One region of the Ectobacillus soli genome, then DNA from elsewhere that is predicted to be linked to it. Evidence: a T-box and tRNA genes for the amino acid it is inferred to sense, from the RefSeq annotation. Region 1 holds a T-box; the other holds one or more tRNA genes.

The links. The T-box of region 1 lies ahead of alaS (alanine--tRNA ligase). A T-box ahead of a tRNA ligase gene usually reads a tRNA of that ligase, here a tRNA-Ala.
Region 2: it encodes a tRNA-Ala, which carries the amino acid that the T-box ahead of alaS (alanine--tRNA ligase) is inferred to sense. The anticodon was not compared.

Annotation. Positions count from the first base shown of each region.
Region 1 is NZ_JBGJZM010000001.1:295,346-299,747, reverse strand. Features, by position in the region: gene alaS (alanine--tRNA ligase) at 1-2,340, opposite strand, end outside; T-box leader at 2,388-2,591, opposite strand; gene ACAN53_RS01470 (AI-2E family transporter) at 2,629-3,690, opposite strand; gene ACAN53_RS01465 (YrzQ family protein) at 3,807-3,935, opposite strand; gene ACAN53_RS01460 (hypothetical protein) at 3,949-4,140, opposite strand; gene recD2 (SF1B family DNA helicase RecD2) at 4,248-4,402, opposite strand, start outside.
Region 2 is NZ_JBGJZM010000001.1:1,577,876-1,582,277, reverse strand. Features, by position in the region: gene ACAN53_RS08220 (hypothetical protein) at 1-135, opposite strand, end outside; gene ACAN53_RS08215 (FAD:protein FMN transferase) at 119-1,063, opposite strand; tRNA gene ACAN53_RS08210 (tRNA-Ala) at 1,554-1,626, opposite strand; gene ACAN53_RS08205 (MATE family efflux transporter) at 1,929-3,293, opposite strand; gene ACAN53_RS08200 (sensor histidine kinase) at 3,714-4,402, shown strand, end outside.

The sequences.
Region 1 (4,402 bases):
TACTTGGCTTGCTAATACATTTATACCTTCTACTACGCGAACCTGCTGCGTAAGATTTCCTGCTTCAATATTACTTAACTTAGCTGCGAGCGATTCGTTTTCTTTATGCAATTGTTTTACTTCAGCATATAAACCATCAACCCGAGTTAAAATGTCCTTCGTGTTTGTCTTAAGTTTTCCTGCCGTTTCTTGCAAGAGCATAACTTGACTGTTCATCAATTCATATGCAAATTTACCTGTTACTGCTTCGATACGGCGCGTACCTGCACCAATACCAGATTCTGATACAATTTTAAAAATACCGATTGACGCTGTATTATCAACATGACAACCACCGCATAGTTCTAAAGAAAAATCTCCTACTTGTACAACGCGGACAATTTTTCCATATTTTTCACCGAACAATGCCATAGCGCCCATTGCTTTCGCTTCAGCAATTGGCTTTTCTGAAATATTTACAGCGATGCTTTCCCAGATCTTTTCATTGACAATATGTTCAACTTTTTCTAATTCTTCAGGAGTGACTTGTCCAAAATGAGAGAAGTCAAAACGAAGTCGTTCACTAGTTACGAGTGAACCTGCTTGATTTACATGTACACCTAATACATCCTTTAATGCTTGGTGAAGTAAATGAGTTGCTGTATGATTTTTAATAATATTGGCACGGTTTGCTTGGTCTACAATTGCCGTTACGCTTACGCCATTTGTAAATGATCCTTCTTCTACTATGATTTTATGCAAATGTTGTCCGTTCGGTGCTTTTTGAACATCTGTAACCTTAGCTCTATATCCTTCTCCAACTACTTGTCCAAAGTCAGCTATTTGACCACCCATTTCTGCATAGAAAGGTGTTGCATCGAGCATAATATGCGCTTCTTCTCCCGCTTTTACTACATCTGCATATTCTCCGTTTTGAACAAGAGCAACAATCTTACTCTTTGTTTCTAATTGAGAGAAACCAACGAAACTGCTTTCTACTTTAATGTCTCCCAGTACACCACCTTGGACTTGCATACTATCCATATCCTGACGCGCTGCTCTTGCACGCTCACGTTGTTTTTCCATCTGGACTTCAAAACCAGCATGATCGACTACCAAATTCTCATCTTCTGCATATTCTTCCGTTAGTTCGATTGGAAAACCGTATGTATCGTACAATCGGAATGCATCTTCACCACTAATCGTTCCTGTTCCTTGTTTCTTCGCTTTTTCAATCACATCTGTTAGAATCGCTTCTCCTTCATGTAACGTCTCGTGGAAGCGTTCCTCTTCATTTTTAATCACACGTTGAATAAATGCCGTTTTTTCCAATACTTCCGGATAAAAATCGTTCATTACTTCTCCAACTACCGGAACAAGTTCGTACATAAACGGACGATTGATATTTAATTTCTTCGCATAGCGCACTGCACGGCGAAGTAAACGACGTAATACATAGCCTCTGCCTTCATTAGATGGAAGCGCCCCATCTCCTACTGCAAAAGTTACTGTACGAATATGGTCAGCTATTACTTTAAATGCAGTATCTTTCTCTTTATCCGTACGATATTTCTCACCTGAAATTACTTCTGTTGCTTCAATAATCGGAATAAATAAATCTGTATCAAAGTTTGTTTGTACGTTTTGCACGACAGAAGCCATACGTTCTAATCCCATACCTGTATCAATGTTTTTCTTTGGTAATGGTGTATATGTACCATCTGGATTATGGTTAAATTGGGAGAATACAAGATTCCATATTTCTAAATAACGTTCATTTTCTCCACCAGGATACATCTCTGGATCACTTGGATCATTTCCATAAGCTTCTCCGCGATCGTAGAAAATTTCTGTATTTGGTCCACTCGGTCCTTCCCCAATATCCCAAAAATTATGTTCAAGTCGAATGATTCGTTCTTTCGGAATTCCCATCTCTTCATTCCAAATACGAAATGCTTCCTCATCTTCTGGATGAATCGTAACAGATAGTTTATCTTTATCAAAACCGATCCATTTACTACTCGTTAAGAATTCCCAAGCCCATGCAATTGCTTCTTCTTTAAAATAGTCACCTACTGAAAAATTACCTAGCATTTCAAAAAACGTATGGTGGCGTGCTGTTTTCCCAACGTTTTCAATATCATTGGTACGAATGGATTTTTGTGCGTTTGTAATGCGCGGATTTTGCGGAACAACCCGTCCATCAAAATATTTTTTCAGCGTTGCAACGCCGCTGTTAATCCACAATAACGTTGGATCATCATGTGGTACGAGCGAAGCGCTCGGTTCTATGCTATGCCCTTTTTCTTTGAAAAAGTCTAAAAACATTTGGCGAATTTGTGCTGCCTTCAGTGTCTTCATTGTAAATCCTCCTTTATTTTTGACAAACAAAAAACCCCCGTCCCCATAGCAGGGACGAGAGTATACTCGCGTTACCACCCTGATTATGAACCGTAGCTCATCACCTCAAGTTGCCGTAACGTGGCAGGACGGCAGGGATTAGCTGCTTTTTAGGATTAGCCTTCTGTCACCCTTACTTTAGAGTCCTCTCAGCCGCGGGACATCCTCTCTGAAAAATAGTAGTGACATACTCGATCCGTCATCAAATTTACATATATAACGAATTATAACGTGATAGTAAAAACATTGTCAACGTCTTGCTAGGAATGATTTTGAATGTAAAACGATGGCACGTACAATAGCTAAAATTGGAATGGCAAGAAGAAGTCCTGCAAGTCCTCCTATTTCTCCCCCTACCAGAAGAGAGAACATGATAATAACAGGATGCATATGAAGAGATTTTCCAACAATGTACGGGGATAAGATATTACTTTCTACAAATTGCAGTATAGCAAGTGTAATTGCTGCTTTTATAACCATTTGAGTAGAGATAGTCATAGCGATTCCAATCGTTGGAATGGCACCGAGAATCGGACCAAAATAAGGAATGATGTCAGTTAATCCGATAATAATCCCAAGCAGGAGCGGGTATTTCATTCCTATAATCCAGAAAGCAAGCGCCGAAACTCCTGCTAGTACGGCACATATAAACAGCTGACCCCGAATGTAATTTCCCAGTGTTTGATCCATATCCGCAGCTAGCTTTTGTCCCTCCTTCCTCCATTTCAAAGGAACAAGCTTCCAAAAGATATGATATATTTCTCCGTAATCCTTTAATAGGTAAAAGACAACAAACGGAACAAGGACGATAATCAACAAAGAATCTAAAATCGTTCTTACCGTACTCATCATACGATTTAGCAATGATTGCACTTTTTCTTCTATGCTAATAAATACTTGTCTAAGTTTTTCATGCACAAATTCTGGATAATTCTCTGTTTTTTCTTCTACATGATCACTCCAACTTTCGTACATGACCATAAACTTAGGAAAACTATTATTCATGTCCTGAAGCTGAGCAATGGCAATTGGTGTACCTTTGTACACCCCATACCCAACCCCTCCGAAAAATAATAGATAGATAAGTAAAATAGCCAACGTCCTTGGAACCCCATGTTTATTTAATTTTTCAACAAGTGGGTGCAGCAAATATGCGATAAAAAAAGCAGCTAGGAACGGGATAAGTATGAGCTTCATCACGTCCAACATTGGAGTCCACATCGGTTTTAATTTCCAAAAAACGAGTAAACATAAAAAGAAGAGGAGTAAAAGTGCCAACCGATAAATCCAAATGATTTTTATTTGTTTCAATACGCATCCCTCCTCTATGTAGTTTGAGAAGAGTGAGGAACGTTTATACGTAATCTGGTAAAAAAAGAGATGACCTAATGGGAAAACAGATAGACTCCCTCGGTCATCTCTTCTTTTTAAAAATACGACTTAACCAATTTTTTAGCCTTCTTCATATTCCGTGCAGACATCACATTATTTTTTCTTACATAATGATAAGCAGCAGCACCTAATCCAAATGCCATAATTGAGTTTCTCATATTCAAGACACAACACCCCTTACATGCTGATTTTCCGTTCATCCTCATGAAATAGATCATCAAGAGAGCTAAGTGACCCATCTTCTTCCACTTGATGAGTATAAATCATGCCTTTCGTAATAGAAAGCTCGATGAAACAGCTCCAGCAATAGTATTGGTTTACACCAATTTTCCCAATATCTTTTCCTTTGCAGTTTGGACATACTAACAAGGCAGTCCACTCCTTTGCCTTTTTCTATTCTCTCAGTATGTCCAAACAATCCCATATTAAACGTAGGTAGAGCGAGTTTCTTTCTACCTACTTATAGTGTGTCTTCTCTACATAAAATCATAAGGCGAAATATTTTCCACATCATCGTTATCAACTTCTAAATCAACATGTAAAGGATTGGAGTCGTCTTTTTTGTCTTCTCCTTGATCACCAAATCGTTCTTGCAGTTTTTCACAAAGCGATGTTTGCCGAACGGAATCAT
Region 2 (4,402 bases), 1.3 Mb from region 1:
TTGAACATTAGAAATAGTTGGATAAGTGGTTGGATGATTGTTTTTCAAATAGGAATGTACTGTTACGTAAGTGCTGACAAAGAAAACAAACGTAAAGAATAGTAAAATGGTACGTTTTTTAGTCATTAACGGCATGAAAAACATTCTCCTTTCCATGAAAATCGGAAAAAGTCCAAATAATATTTGAAACGATTTCGTTCGAACAGACAATCTCTTTGTTGGCATTGATCGAAATGTGAGGCAAGTATGGCAAGTGTATGTTTTTCTGCTCATCTTGTATGAACAAGGATTTTGTATAAACTTCCGCGTTCACGCAGCTTTTCGCAAATGACGTCACACTCACCATGTTCCCTTGATACGGCAGTTTCGTCCACGGATTGATCAAATGATGGAAGGTTCGGTTTTCACTTTCCCATCTTCTTTTCCATGTGGAACTTGTGCAAATGGCGGTTTTTTCACCGGATATGCTCAAAACCATCGCCAAATCATTCGAAGCATGAATGGGATCTTCCACTCCAACATTCCAAGCGCTGCCATCTGCTTGCGTTCCGCAAACGATCATATCACCGCCGGCGTTTATGATATACCCTGTCAATTCATCTTTGCATTCCAGTTCGATCAAGGTGGATAAGTAATCCGCCGTATAGCCTTTCCCGATGCCGCCAAGGTCGACCGGAGCGGAGAATTTCACTTTTCCATCAGCCTTCCAGTCGAATAGCGCATCCTCGCTCGAAGACGAGGGTGCGACTTCTGCACCCGAGTAACCCAATCGATCCAAATATGCGAGAACCCTTGGATCGAAAGCACCATTCGTCTCCGCCCATTTCTTTTCCGTTTTCCTTAAAACGTCATACATCGTTTCGGAAACGTGATTCCAATGGTTCGGATTGCGGTTCAAGGATGTCAGCTCGCTTGTTTCCCGGAAACGGGACATGATTTGTTCGAGACGTTCCGTCTCCGAAATGACCTTAGTGAAAAAATCGGTTGAAATTTCATGTTTGGAATCCAACCTGAGTTCAAATGTTGTATTCATGGCGAGATATGTAAGTGTCTTCGTTGTCATCGTTTCCCCTTTTCCTCTTTTCTCCGGTCTTTTTTGTATAGTAATGATAGGATGCTGATTTCCTCGTCTATTCTAACAATGATATTTTAATAAAGCCTTAATAGAATGTTACATATTCTTTACATGACCTTTCTCTTCAAAAAAGATAACAAGAAAAGACTACCCTCATAGTAAAAGCAAGTTTGTGAATATTTTTACTTAAAGTAACGGGGGCTTTAATTGAAGAATGATCACAGAGATGATCAAACTTACTATAAAGGATGGATTCAATTGAATATAGAAGAGCGTGTTTTGATCAATCTTTTTTTTAAAAACACGCTCTTTCTTTTGTTCGGTTATCAAGGGTAGTAGTATAAATTTAATCAAACATTATTCTAGATGCATGGGTAAAAAGTAGAAATTTATAAATTTCGTCCCCAAGTATTATTTAAGTCGAAAGCCGCAAACAAAAATATAATAAAAAACCCTTGGAATACAAGGGTTTTAAAGATGGAGCATAGGGGGCTCGAACCCCTGACCTCGACGCTGCCAGCGTAGCGCTCTCCCAGCTGAGCTAATGCCCCGAAATAATAAAAATTTCTATTACGTAGTATACAATCGAACGATATGAAAAAAAAGTCATGATTAAAGAAGAATCATGACTTTTTTGTAAGAAGTGAAACTACTTTCTAGAAATGGCCAGTTAATTTGAAAAAACTCCAAAGACAAATATAAAATCATATAAGAAACATAAAACAACTACGTGCCAAACCTCATATTTGCTCAGGCTTTCTTTAGCTTTATATAAACAATCTTCTAGTTAAGCTCCTCTTTGTATTGGCGACGTTACCAAGATGTACTTTTTAAATCAAAGGTTACTTTCATTTTATTTTGCAATGAAATTAGTTTGAACGTGTACTTGTTTTCTCCACGGTTTGCCAAGCCATCGTTTAAGAGCGAAGCAACCTCGGAACCATTCATCTACACCTTGCGCAATCCAAACACCTAGTAAACCGAGTCCGAATTGAACTCCTAGCACGTAGCTGAGAGAAACAGCGATACCCCACATTGCACAAATCCCAATTACAACTGGAAAACGAACATCACCTGATGATTTTAATGAACTCATTAAAACGATATTCATAGCTCTTCCTGGTTCTGTAAAGGCGACAGCCCATAATACAGGAAGGCCGACTGCAAGGATAGCTAAATCGCTAGTAAATAATTTTAATATCGGTGTACCGATAAGAGCGGTAGCGAATGAAGTGAGAAAAGAAGCAACCATAGCTATTTTTAAGGTTCGTACTCCTCGTTTTAATGCTTTTTCATATTGTCTTCCCCCAACATAACGTGCAACAAGCAGTTGCGTTCCTTCTGCAATTGCTAACGTGAATAAGTAGCAAAACATGGATATGTTCGTTATATAAATTCTTGCAGCAAGGGAAGCATCTCCAAAAGTAGCAACTAAAGCAGTAATAACCAACTGGGAAAATTGATAGGATATATTTTCTCCAGCTGATGGAATGCCAATGGAAAGCATTGCGTGGACATCTTTTCGATTTAATTTGAAAATAGTATCGAACTGGATTCGTAATGCAAGCTTGTTATAGATTAAATAGAAAAGAGCACAAATTGCAAATGTACGGGCACCTATTATGGTCCACGAAACGCCTATTACACCTGTAATAGGAAAATTAAAAAGTCCTAAAATAGCAAAACTGTACCCAATAATACTAATAACATTCATTAAAACCGTTACAATCATGGATTCTCTCGTATATCCATAACTTCGAAGGATCGCGCTTAACGCTAATGAAAGTGATTCAAGGAACAGAGAAGCTCCAGAAATACGAATAAATGTAAGTCCGTACTGTAGGACATCACCATGTATATCAAATAAAAGTAGTAGCTGTCCGCCAAAGGTTACAACAATAAAAGAAACGATAATACCAAACCAAAAGTTCAAGCCAATGGCTGAATAAGCCAATTGGCGAGCCTCGTTTAAATGTTTTGCACCGAGTCTTTGACCAATTAAAATCATTGCTGCCATCGAAGTAACATTGAAAACTAAAATAAAAATACTTACTAATTGATTAGCAACGCCAACACCAGAAGCTGCGCTGTCAGAATAATGGCTTAGCATAAGTGTAGCTATTATTCCCATACCCATATGAAGAGCTAATTCTATAAAAATAGGCCAAGATATATGGAAAAGTGTCTGTTCTTGATAGGGATTTGTTTGAACAACCAAAAGTAATTCTCCTTATTTTTAATGAAATATTATTTATGCACAAAATTCATTGTAATCTTGTTTATAGGAAAGAGAAATAGAAATATTAAATTTTTTTCAGCATTAATAGGAGGACTCTCTTTTCTTTGAAAAGGTAGGGGTCTTACGTAGGGTGCATCATAATAATAAGTCTATTGTATAAAATCGTAGATAAAAAATATAGAAGTGCTAGTAGTTGTAACGATTGATTGTATACCAAACTAGGAGTTCACAATAATTACAAGGTGGATCATTGGAATTTTCATGTAAGATAATCTACCAAACCTCTTGTCATGAAATTCCAGTATGCTATAGTAATCTCAAATATTAAATGGTTCCTACTTCATTGGAACAAGTGAAGCAGCTTTGTTTTTGGAATGTATAGAAGGGATGACTAGCGATATGATAGATATGTTAAATTTATATCAAACTACTAGTCTATCTGAAAATCAATGTAAGATTATCTCAAATTTTGCTCGAAATCTTCAAGTGATTGCGGATCTTTCACAGGCGGATATGTTTATAGATTGTTTTTTGCCAGATCGAGAGACTGCGATTGTAGTAGCTGAGGCACATCCAAGTACGACACAGTCATTGTATCGAAACTGTGTGGTAGGTCAAATTGCCTATGAGGAAAATGAACCTGGGGTTTTGTTTAGTTTACAAACAGGCAAGTCTGTTATTGGTTCGAGGGGGATTTCCCAGGAACAAGTGGTCATGCAGCAGGATATTGTACCAATTACGGATGAAAACGGTGTGACAATAGCAGTGTTAATAAAAGAACAGGATATTTCACAGCTCATTCAAAATGAGAAAAACGTGAAGACACTCATGCAATCTTCCACTGCTGGAGAGAAGCAGACCGTTCTTCATTCGATGATGATGCAGGAAATTCATCACCGGGTAAAAAATAATTTACAAGTAATTGCGAGCTTGCTTCGGCTTCAAATGAGGCGATCTTCGTCGAAAGAGGTTGCAGAAGTTTTTCAAGATAGTGTATCACGGATTTCGAGTATGGCAATGGTTCACGACTATTTGGCGAAAACGGGAATGGATGAAGTGAATGTTACGTTTGTAATGGAGCAAATGGC